2 regions of the Pseudomonas sp. DTU_2021_1001937_2_SI_NGA_ILE_001 genome follow, and region 1 is predicted to be linked to the other one. Evidence: riboswitches for the same ligand, from Rfam matches in the RefSeq annotation. Region 1 holds a riboswitch; the other holds the start of a gene.
What was found. Region 1 has a riboswitch for manganese ahead of RRX38_RS05135 (hypothetical protein). Riboswitches for the same ligand answer to the same signal wherever they lie in the genome.
Positions count from the first base shown of each region.

Region 1 (5,452 bases):
TGGCTGACACCCACGTCACCGAGAAACATCAGGGTCAGGTGGAAGTTGGCAGTCGGCACAGGCCGCCCATTACGCAGTTTGAGTGCCGAGCGCCAGCGGGAAATCGCCTTGCCCTGTACAGCGCTGCAAGGCAGCGCGAAGAACAGGCGCTTGAAAGGCTCGTGTGGCAAAAGATCATGGCTGTTCATTCGGCATCACTCCATCGGCTACGGCAGTCACCTTACCACCAATCAAATGGAGGGCTGCCAGCCCATCGAAGTTCACCGGCGCCGTGCAGCGTCAGGTATCCGCCGCCAGCTCACGCAGCAGCTCGGCCACCAATCGCTCAGCCGGCAACGCCCGGGCCAGCGCAGCACCCTGCCCGGCCCAGTGTGCAGCGAACTGGTGATTATCGGCCTTGGCTGCCAGCGCATTGAGCTGCTTGGCGGCATCGTAGGCCAATGGATAGGCCGCCGGCTGGGGTGCACCGGCCTGCTCGGCGTGCTTGATGAACGCGTTGACGATGCCCCGCGCCGGACGCCCGGAAAGGCTGGCGGTCAACCGCGTGGCCTGAGCGTCGGGGCTATGCAGCGCAGCCCGGTAGCCGGCATTGGCCGCCGACTCCGGGCAGAGGATGAAGGCCGTACCCAGTTGCGCGGCGCTCGCGCCCAGGGCCAGGGCGGCACGGATGCCCTGGCCGTCCATGATGCCGCCGGCGGCGATCACCGGCAGGTCGAGGCGTTCGACCAGCAGGCGCACCAGCACCGAGGTGCTCAGGCGTTCATCGCTGGCAGCGGGGTCGAACAGGCCACGATGACCACCGGCCTCGATGCCTTGGGCGACAACGGCATCGAAGCCCAGCTGCTGGATCTGCTGCGCCTCGTGCAGGTTGGTGGCGCTGGCCAGGGTATAGATACCGGCCTGGCGCAGGGCCTGCAATTGGCTGGCGCTGGGCAGGCCGAAGTGGAAGCTGGCCACTGCCGGGCGTGTGTCGAGCAGCAGGGCGAACTGCTCTTCGTCCTCGGCGAAGCTGTGGTAGATCTGCGCCAGGGTCGCTGGAGGCTCGGCACCGAACGCGGCGAACAGCGGACGCAGATGCTCCAGCCAGGTCTGTTCACGTTGGGCATCGCGCTGCGCTGGGGCATGGCAGAAGACATTGACGTTGAAGGGCCGATCGGTAAGCGCGCGGGTCTGTTCGATCATCTGCCGGGCCTGCGCCACGCTGCTGGCGCCGATACCCAGCGAACCCAGGCCGCCAGCGTTGCACACCGCCGCCGCCAGTTCCGGGGTGGCGACCCCGGCCATGGGCGCCTGGATGATCGGGTTGATGCCCAGGCGGGCCAGGAAGGCGTTGGATGAGCTCATGTACGACTCCATTGCGGGTTTACTTTCCGACGAAAAATGTAAACGCATCGTTCTTGAATGGCCAATCAGCGTAGCCCTTGCCAGCCTCTGCCTGGCTGAAGCCGCGCCCACCGGGAGCCGCTTCAGCCACGAACGGCACATCGCTCAGTCCTCGCAGAACCTCAGGCGGTTGCCGAACGGATCGTGGACTTCCAGGAGCCGACCCCAGGGCTGTTCGACGATCTGCGGGCGCCCGTAGCCATACTGTTTACCGCGCAGTTCATCGCGCAGTGCCTCGACGCCTTGCAAAGGAATGAACAAGGTCGCACCGGGGCTGGCATCGCCGTGGTGTTCCGACAAATGCAGGTGCAGGCCATCGCGAACGATGCCCAGGTACAGGGGCAGACCGGGCTCGAAGCGGTGCTCGAATTCGATGCCGAAACCCAGGAAGTCGAGATAGAACTCCCTGGCCTTGGCCTCATCGAAACTGCGCAGGATCGGAATGCAGCGCTGGAAACTCACCGCGGGCCGTGGCCGCTCGCTCGGCAAACGGGCGGCGGCGACATTCCAGTCCTTGTAGCCCAGTTGCCGGGCCACCAGTTCCAGCGCGGCAGAGTGAGACAGCTCGGCACCTGGCAGTTGCGTGCGCAGGGCCTTGGCCATGTGCTTGGCCTGTTCGAGGGTGATCATTAAAGCTCTCCGGTCGAGGCGATGCGGTGCTCGCGTTACCAGACCCCAACATTAGAAAGCCATGAATGAAGAAGGGGCGAAACCGATGCTTTCACCTTCCCGGGACCCGGGGCGAGCGGCAGGCAGCATCCGGCCTGCCGCCGATCCTACACCCCCACGAGCGGCGCTGAAAGCCTTCGCGAGTTGCCGCTCTGTCAGCGCTCTTGCGGTTTCAGCTCCAGCACCCGGTCGCGACCGCCTTCCGCCACCAGGTAGGTACCATCTTCTTTGGCAATGATCGCCTGCGGCGCCTTGAGCATCGACAACACGGTGCGCTGTCGGCCTTGGGTATCGACCAGCAGCAGCCGGGCGCGGTGCGTGGAGTCTTCCGTCACCCAAAGGCCGCGCCCGTCGCACATCACGAAGGTCGGCTGGTTGAGGCCGACCAGCACCGCCGGGTCGCTGCCGTCGGCGGTCAGTTCGCGGACCACCCCCATGCCCTTTTCGGTGTAGAGCAAACGCCCGTCTGTGCAGCGGGTGATCGACTCGGGCTCGTGCAAGCCGGTGCGCACCACGTCCAGAGCGCCGTCGCGCCAGCGATAGCGCAGGATGCGCCCCTGCGCCTTGTGGTCCTCGACGGCATACAGCTCGTCGCCGTCATCCCACAGGCCCTGAACATTCGCGCCCTGGAACAGCGTGCTGACTTGGCCATCCTTGAGAAAGCCGACCTTCGCACCCGCCACTTCCTGGCTGAACACCCAGCCGCCACGGGTAGCGACGATACCGTCGGGCTTGGACAGGCCTTCGACCACCGAGGTGCGAGTGCCATCGGCCTGGATGCGCAGGATGCTGCCCTGCCCGTCACGCAGTTCCCGGCTGACCAGCAAGGCGCCGTTCTCGGCAGGCGCCATGGACGCCGCCTTGGCCACGTCGTCATGCACCACCCGGTAATGCCAGCCGCTTGCCGCCTGGACCGGGTAGTAGGCTTGCCAGGTGAAGAACCCCAGCACCATCAGCAACAGAAGGACTACGAGGCCGCAGGCAATGCGCAAGCCGGGGGTCGGCAGCCAGGGTCGGCTCATGGCTGACCCTCCTGCCGCAAGCGGGCGCTGACGACGGTGATGAGACGTGTCTGAAAGGAAAGAGCTGAAAGGATTAAGTTCACGATGCATGCCTGACCGGGCGCTGACACAACGACAAAGTCCCATGCCCGGCCCAGAATGCGACTCTATCATCGGTCTCGCCAACCCGAAGGTGTCCGCGCCACGGCCGACTGGCCAGGCATGTTGACGCGAACGCTCCGGCATTGGCACCGGAGCAGGCTACTCCCCAACAAGTGGCGCCAGTCTAGCCACGCCCATGTGAAAAAAATATCAACGGGTCAGTCGCACGGCAGGGCGTGGCTTATGCGGCACGCAGGGTGCCGTGTGGCTCTGGCTGCCGCAGGGCCGAAGCCAGCAACGCCACCTCTTGGCACTTACGCAGCGCAACGACATGCACGCCATCGGGCACGGCGTCCTGCTGGTCAGGATGCTTCTGCTCGGGCTGCAGTGCACAGGATGGCGCCACCCAGAGCCGTTCGCCCAGGCGCTCCCGGGCCTGGCGCAGCAGCGCGTGGGCCTTGCCCAGGTCGTCGTGGCCGGCGTTGCGGCCATCGACCACGCCAAGGGACAGAATCTTGTAGGCCGGCAGACGGTCAACCACGATAGGGAGCTGTTCGGGAGCGCACACCAGGTCCACATGCAGGCCGTCCACCGGTAACCCGGCGGCCAGGCCCAGGTTGCTCGCCAGGGCGCCGAAACACGTGGCCACCAGCTTCTTCAGCGGCTCGCGTTGCAGCAGGTTGTAGACCCGTTCGTAGGCATTCTTCCAGTCCTGCGGCAGCTCCAGGCCAAGGATCGGTTCGTCGATCTGCACCCACTCCACCCCTTGGGCTGCCAGGCGCTGGAAGATCTGCCCGTATAGCGGCAGCAGCCGGTCGACCAGTTCCAGCTTGTCGAACTCGGCACCTTGGCCCTTGCCCAGCCACAGATAGGTCAAGGGGCCGATCACCACCGGCTTGACCGCATGACCCAGGGCATGAGCCTCGTCGACCTCCTCGAACAACGACTCCCAGTTCAGGGTGAAGACCTGCCCGGCAGTCAATTCGGGGACCGTGTAACGCGCAGGGCCGTCGAACCACTGCGCCTGCGGATGAGCCGCAGCGCCGTCAGCCAGGCCTGGCAAGGTGTGCCGCCCCGGGGGAATCACGCCGAAGGCCTGCGAGTGGTTCAGCACCGTGTCGCCCCAGGCGAAGTCACCCACCGGCAGCAGCTCGATGCCAGCGTCCTTCTGCAGTTGCCAATGCGCGGCACGCAGGTTGCGGCCCACCGCGTGCAGACCGGCTTCGTCGAGTTCACCAGAGCGGAACGCGGCCTTGGCCTTGTGCAGTTCAGAATCGCGCCCGATGGACGGAAATCCCAGATTATGTGCCAAGGCCATGTCGTGTGCTCCGCTGCAAAGATTCGATGGCGGCATTCTGGTCAGGCTCGAACCCTGAGGCAAACTCATAAATTTGAAGATGGTCCTCAGTTTTATTCATGTTGAATGCCGCCGAGTGAACTTCCAGGCGGGCAAACCCAATACTGTTCGCTTAAGCGGCATGTGGCCCGGCGGGAGCGGCTTTAGTCGCGAGAGCGCCGGGAAATTCAGTGCATCTGTTGTGAACAGGCGGTCGCTTCGCGGCTGAAGCCGCTACCCGGTCTAACTGACCTGTCTTGCGGGCAAACCTCGTCCCGCAACGTCGTTTCTGGACAAGGTACTGGCCCGACATTGCGGGACAATCAGCTATCCCAGCCTCAGGCAGCGACACTATGCTCACCCTCAGACAAGCCCTGCACAACGCGCCTTTCGTGTGTCTGGTGGAGTTCGTGCCCAAGCCCACGGACAAGAGCTTCGCGACGTTCGAAACGCAGATGCAGCGCACCCAGGTGTGTGGCTGGCCCCTGCTGGGTACCATCGCTGACCGAGTCGGCAGCCGCTTCGACCTGACGCCGCTGGATGCTTACCAACGACTGCGCCAGCCGGTGCCGGCACTGGTGCATTTTTCCGGCAAGGATCGCGAACGCAGCGACCTGCTCGCGCAGCTCGAGCGCATGCAACGCCTGGGCCTCGAGCAGTTGTTCATCGTCACCGGCGACCGCCTGCCCGGCCATGAACCCGGCCAGCAGCCGGTGCGTTACCTGGAGTCGGTCGCCGCCCTGCAGATCGCCCGTCAGGCGCGCCCGAACTGGCTGCTGGGCGCCGCGCTCAATCCCTTCAAGTACCGCGAAGAAGAACGCGGCGCACAGTATTTCAAGGCCGAAAAAAAGCTGGCCGCCGGTGCGGACTTTCTCAGCCTGCAACTGGGCTACGACCCCGAGTGCCATGTGCAGGCACTGCAATGGATGCGCCGCCAGCCCTCGCCCCGTCCGATGCTGGC
Region 1 covers NZ_CP135971.1:1,292,343-1,297,794, forward strand. The annotation lists gene thpR (RNA 2',3'-cyclic phosphodiesterase) at 1-188, opposite strand, end outside; gene RRX38_RS05125 (nitronate monooxygenase) at 280-1,344, opposite strand; gene RRX38_RS05130 (glyoxalase superfamily protein) at 1,489-2,013, opposite strand; gene RRX38_RS05135 (hypothetical protein) at 2,208-3,074, opposite strand; yybP-ykoY riboswitch at 3,165-3,332, opposite strand; partial or broken gene RRX38_RS05140 (5-methyltetrahydropteroyltriglutamate--homocysteine S-methyltransferase) at 3,403-4,473, opposite strand; partial or broken gene RRX38_RS05145 (methylenetetrahydrofolate reductase C-terminal domain-containing protein) at 4,845-5,452, shown strand, end outside.

Region 2 (5,452 bases), 2.1 Mb from region 1:
GAGCGCTCGACACTCGCGGCCTCGGGCTCCTGGGCGCGCGCCTCGGCCGGCCGGGCACGCAGGGCCTTGATGCCGATGTACAGCAGATAGGCGGCGGCCGCCCATTTCAGCGCATTGAACAATACGATGGACTGGGAAACGATGATGCCGATGCCCAGCAGCGAGTAACCGACGTGCAGGAAGATCGCCGAACCGACTCCGAGCGCGGCCCAGGTCCCGGCCTTGCGGCCATGCGCCACGCTTTCACGCACCACCACGGCGAAGTCCGGCCCCGGACTGGCCACGGCGAGCAGGTGAATCAAGGCGACAGTGAGAAACTCGGCCCAGTACATGGTGCGCTCCAGCGAGGCAGATCGACAAAAACCGCCTCGGCGACGGGCGGTATGTGGTAGAAAAACGACACATCACCTTACAACTTCATCGATCAACAAAAAAGGTACAGCTGATGAAACACGCCGGCAGCGCCGTTTTTCTGGACTACTCCTCCCTCGACCTGGGCGACCTCGACCTCGGCGTCCTGCGTGACAGCTTCACCGAGCTGACCTTGCACGCCAGCACCTCGACCGAGCAAGTGGTCGAGCACCTGCAGGGCGCGCAGGTGGCGATCACCAACAAAGTGGTGATCGATGCCCAGACCTTCGCCGCCTGCCCGCAGCTCAAGCTGGTGCTGGTCACCGCCACAGGCACCAACAATGTCGACCTGGTCTCGGCCCGCGAACACGGGGTAACGGTGTGCAACTGCCAGGGCTACGGCACCCCCTCGGTTGCCCAGCACACCCTGACCCTGCTGCTGGCCCTGGCCACTCGCCTGCCGGATTACCAGCAGGCCGTCCGGCAAGGTCGCTGGCAGCAGTCGACACAGTTCTGCCTGCTGGACTTCCCGATCGTCGAGCTGGAAGGCAAGACGCTAGGCCTGCTCGGCCATGGCGAGCTGGGCGGTGCCGTGGCGCGGCTGGCCGAAGCCTTCGGCATGCGCGTGCTGCTCGGCCAGGTGCCAGGCCGTCCGGCACGGGCCGACCGCCTGCCCCTGGAAGAACTGCTGCCACAGGTCGATGCCCTGACCCTGCACTGCCCGCTCAACGAGCAGACCCGCCACATGCTCGGTGCTCGCGAGCTGGCGCTGCTCAAGCCGCATGCGCTGGTCGTCAACACCGCACGTGGCGGGCTGATCGACGAACAGGCCCTCGCCGATGCGCTGCGCAACGGCCATTTGGGCGGTGCGGCCACCGACGTGCTGAGCGTCGAGCCACCGGTGAACGGCAACCCGTTGCTGGCTGCCGACATCCCACGGCTGATCGTCACTCCGCACAGCGCCTGGGGCGCCCGAGAAGCGCGGCAGCGCATCGTCGCGCAGACCGCCGAGAATGCCCGGCAGTTCTTCGCAGGCTCGCCGCTGCGCGTCGTGGCGTGAAGCCTGTAGCTCGCCCTGACGCCCCTGCTAAACTGCGCCCTTTTTTCCAGGAGTCAGGACATGGACCCGCGCAGTGAAGTGATTCTCCGCCAGGCCGAGCGGTTTCAAGGCAAGGTACTGCTGGCTGGGTTGCCGGCCGACGACCTGATGGGCCAGCTGCCCGACGCCTGCGGCTGGTCCTGGCATGCCGGTGACCATGCCGCGCTTGAAGCTCGCTTCGCCGGACGGACGCATTTCGGTGTCGAGCCGCCTGCTGGCGATTTCGATGCCGCGGTCTTGTTCCTGCCCAAGGCGCGCGACCTTGCCGACTACCTGCTCAATGCCCTGGCGGCACGCTTGCAGGGTCGCGAACTCTTCCTGGTCGGCGAAAAACGCGGCGGGATCGAAGCCGCTTCCAAGCAATTGCATCCGTTCGGCAAGCCTCGCAAGCTCGACAGCGCGCGGCACTGCCAGCTCTGGCTGGTCGGTGTGGAGCAGGCTCCGCAAGCACGACCGCTGCAAAGCCTGGCACGCACTTACGAAGTGCCCCTGGCCGACGGCCCGCTGCAAGTGGTCAGCCTGCCCGGCGTGTTCAGCCATGGACGGCTTGACCGCGGCACTGCACTGCTGCTCGAAAATCTGGACGGCCTGCCCGCTGGCGCCCTGCTGGACTTCGGCTGCGGCGCGGGCGTGCTGGGAGCCGCCATCAAGCGTCGCAGCCCGCAGAGCGAGGTGGTGATGCTCGACGTCGACGCCTTCGCCACTGCCAGCAGCACGCTGACCCTCGCCGCCAACGGCTTGCAGGCCCAGGTCATCACCGGTGACGGCATCGACGCCGCCCCCGCCGGGCTGCAGGTCATCCTGAGTAACCCACCGTTCCATACCGGGGTTCACACCAACTATCAGGCATCGGAAAACCTGCTGAAAAAAGCCAGCGAACATCTGAAAAAAGGCGGCGAACTTCGCCTTGTGGCGAATAGTTTCCTGCGTTACCAGCCGCTCATCGAGGCGCATGTGGGCGCTTGCCAGACCCTGGCGGAAGGTAACGGCTTCAGGATCTACAGTGCCGTGCGCGGATGAAATAAACGCTTGCCCAAAGCGAAACGGCTAGGCAGAATCCGCTCCGTCCTAGGGGAGTAGTCTCCCACGAGCGCTCAGCTCGTCCGGCATGCATCAACATACTTGGTCCGCAGACCATGGTGCGTGCGACCCAGAATCCGCCTCAGACGGATCAGCGGTTTGACAAGACCTATGACACGCACATCCTTACCCAGGGCGGGGAGGTTGTACGTGTCATTAGCCGTGTCGACCCGCCCTCTGGAACCCCTGATGCTGGAATCCCTGCTCGTCCCTACCGCCATCGTGGCGCTCGCTGAAATCGGCGACAAAACCCAATTGCTCGCACTGATCCTGGCGGCCCGCTTCCGCAAGCCCTGGCCGATCATTGCCGGCATCGTCGCTGCGACCCTGGCCAACCACGCTGCCGCCGGCGCCGTCGGGGCCTGGTTCAGCCAGTTCTTCTCGGATGCCGTGCTGCACTGGATCCTCGCCGCCAGCTTCACCGCCACGGCGCTCTGGACCCTCGTGCCGGACAAAATGGATGACGACGAGGCCAGCACCAAGCGCCAGTTCGGCCCGTTCATGACCACCCTGATCGCCTTCTTCATCGCCGAAATCGGGGACAAGACCCAGGTCGCCACGGTGATGCTCGCCGCCCAGTACAGCTACCTGTGGCTGGTCATCCTCGGCACCACCCTCGGCATGCTGATCGCCAACGTGCCGGTGGTGCTGGCTGGCAACTTCGCTGCCGAGAAACTGCCACTGACATTGATTCGCCGCCTGGCAGCCACGGCCTTCTTCGTCATGGCCCTGGTGGCGGTGTACAAGGCCATGCAGGTCAGCGGCTGGCTGTAACGGCCGGAAAAGGCGTGGCCGGCGCCACGCCTTGGTCGTGGATCAGGACTTTTTGGCTTTTTCGTACAGCGGCATGACTTTCGGAATCGCCGCCTGCAAGGAGGCGATACGGCTGTCCGAAGCCGGGTGAGTGCTCATGAACTCGGGAGGCGAACCCTCGCTCTGCGCGCTCATCTTCTTCCACAGCGTGATCGCTGCATTGGGGTTGTAACCGGCACGCGCGGCCAGCTCCAGCCCCAGCAGGTCGGCTTCGTTCTCGTTGCTGCGGCTGTTGGGCAGGGTCATGCTGTAGTTGACCACGGTATCGGCCAGCGCCAGGCTGTCCTGCCCCAGGCCGAACAGCGCACCAGCGCCCTGTTTGGCCATCGCCACGCCGTAGGCCTTGGACATCGCCTCACGACCGTGCTCGCGCAGGGCGTGGGCGATTTCATGCCCCATCACGGCGGCGATTTCATCGTCGGTCAGTTTCAGGGTATCGATCAGCCCGGTATAGAAGATGATCTTGCCGCCTGGTCCGCAGTTGGCGTTGAGCTCGTCGCTCTTGATCAGGTTGACTTCCCACTGCCACTGCGCCGAATCCGGGCGCAGCTTCGGTGCCTGACCGATCAGCCGGTCGGCGATGGCATGCACTCGCTTGGCATCGTTGCTGGTGGTGTCCAGCACACCCTTGCTCGACGCCTCGCCCACTGTCTCCTGGTAGGACTGCGCGTACATCTTGTTCACCTCATCGGTAGACAACATGCTGAACATGTACTGTTTGCGCTCTACACCGACCGAATCGCCGCTGGTGGTATTCACCGCCTGGCAACCGGCAAGCAGCAGGGCGGCGCCCAAGGCACACATGGCAAAAGTCTGACGCATTACTGGGTTCTCCTTACTCACGTGGCGCTCATCCTAGGCCGCGATACGCTGGCGCGCCAGATACCGGCCAATTGCCGTATTTGTCTCTTCTCCCCGCCCACTGGTTCCCTGCCCGCCAAACTGTCAGATCAACTCGGTAAAAGGTGCATGAATAGGCCTAATGATTTCCGCCCACTGGGCGATAGCGCTTAAGGCACAGCGTCCTTTTTTCCAGGGAGCGGGTATGAAATTCAAGTCGATCCAGTTCTCCATCGCCTTTCTCGCCGGCGCCGTCGTGCTGGGTGTGGCCGTAGCGTTCATCAGTTACGCGCTGTATTCCGGAGCACGGACGCAGGCACTGGTCGAGCAGCGCACCCGAGAGCAGTCGGAGCTGGCGGTCAGGCAACGCCTCGAGGCCCTGGCCCACAGCCAGGCCCAGGCTATACGCCGCGAACTGGAGACACCGCTGCAGATCGCCGCCAACCTGGCACAGGTTAACGCCCTGGCCGGAACCCCTGACAAACAGGGCCGTGCGCAACTGGAGATGAGCCGCGAAGCCCTCATCACCCTGACCCGCGATGCCCTTGAGAAGAATCCACGGCTGATCGACAGCTACATCAGTTGGGAACGCAATGGCCTGCTGCACAACGACGCGGCCTATACCGACCGTGAATACCCTGGCATTGACACCGACGGACGCTTCATTCCGTTGTGGTACCGCAACGACGATGGCAGCGTCGAGCTGAACAAGGTCACCGATCTGGACAACAGTGCCCTGCTGCCTACCGGTGTGCGCGCCAATGAGTTCTATATGTGCGCCAAGGAAACCGGCAAGGGCTGCGTGGTCGACCCAGCGCCCTACCCCATCGGCAACCGCACCGTGATGCTGGCCTCGTTCATTGCGCCGATCATGGTCAACGGCCAGTTCCAGGGTATCGCCGGTGCCGACCTTTCAGTGGATTTCATCCAGGACATGCTGGAGAAGGCCGATCAGGGTCTTTACAACGGTGCCGGTGAAATCGCCCTGATCGCCAGCAATGGCGGCCTGGTGGCCTATACCAAGGACAAGAGCAAGCTCGGCCAGAAGGCCAGCAGCCTGTTCGACGCCAACGAGATCGCCAACCTCGCCAAGCTGTCCAACGACCAGGTCAGCTACGACCTGGACGAAGAGCACGGCCACATCGAGGTGTACATGCCTTTCACCCTGGGCAGCACCAGCGCTCGCTGGACCTTGATGATGCAACTGCCACTCAGCGCGGTGATGGCCGACCAGGAGAAACTGCAGAACGACCTGCAGGCTCAGCGCCG
Region 2 covers NZ_CP135971.1:4,748,530-4,753,981, reverse strand. The annotation lists gene RRX38_RS20740 (LysE family translocator) at 1-332, opposite strand, end outside; gene RRX38_RS20735 (2-hydroxyacid dehydrogenase) at 446-1,411, shown strand; gene RRX38_RS20730 (class I SAM-dependent methyltransferase) at 1,472-2,470, shown strand; yybP-ykoY riboswitch at 2,510-2,704, shown strand; gene RRX38_RS20725 (TMEM165/GDT1 family protein) at 2,720-3,304, shown strand; gene RRX38_RS20720 (M48 family metallopeptidase) at 3,347-4,165, opposite strand; partial or broken gene RRX38_RS25135 (HAMP domain-containing protein) at 4,326-5,452, shown strand, end outside.
Region 2: another riboswitch for manganese. It lies ahead of RRX38_RS20725 (TMEM165/GDT1 family protein); the one in region 1 lies ahead of RRX38_RS05135 (hypothetical protein).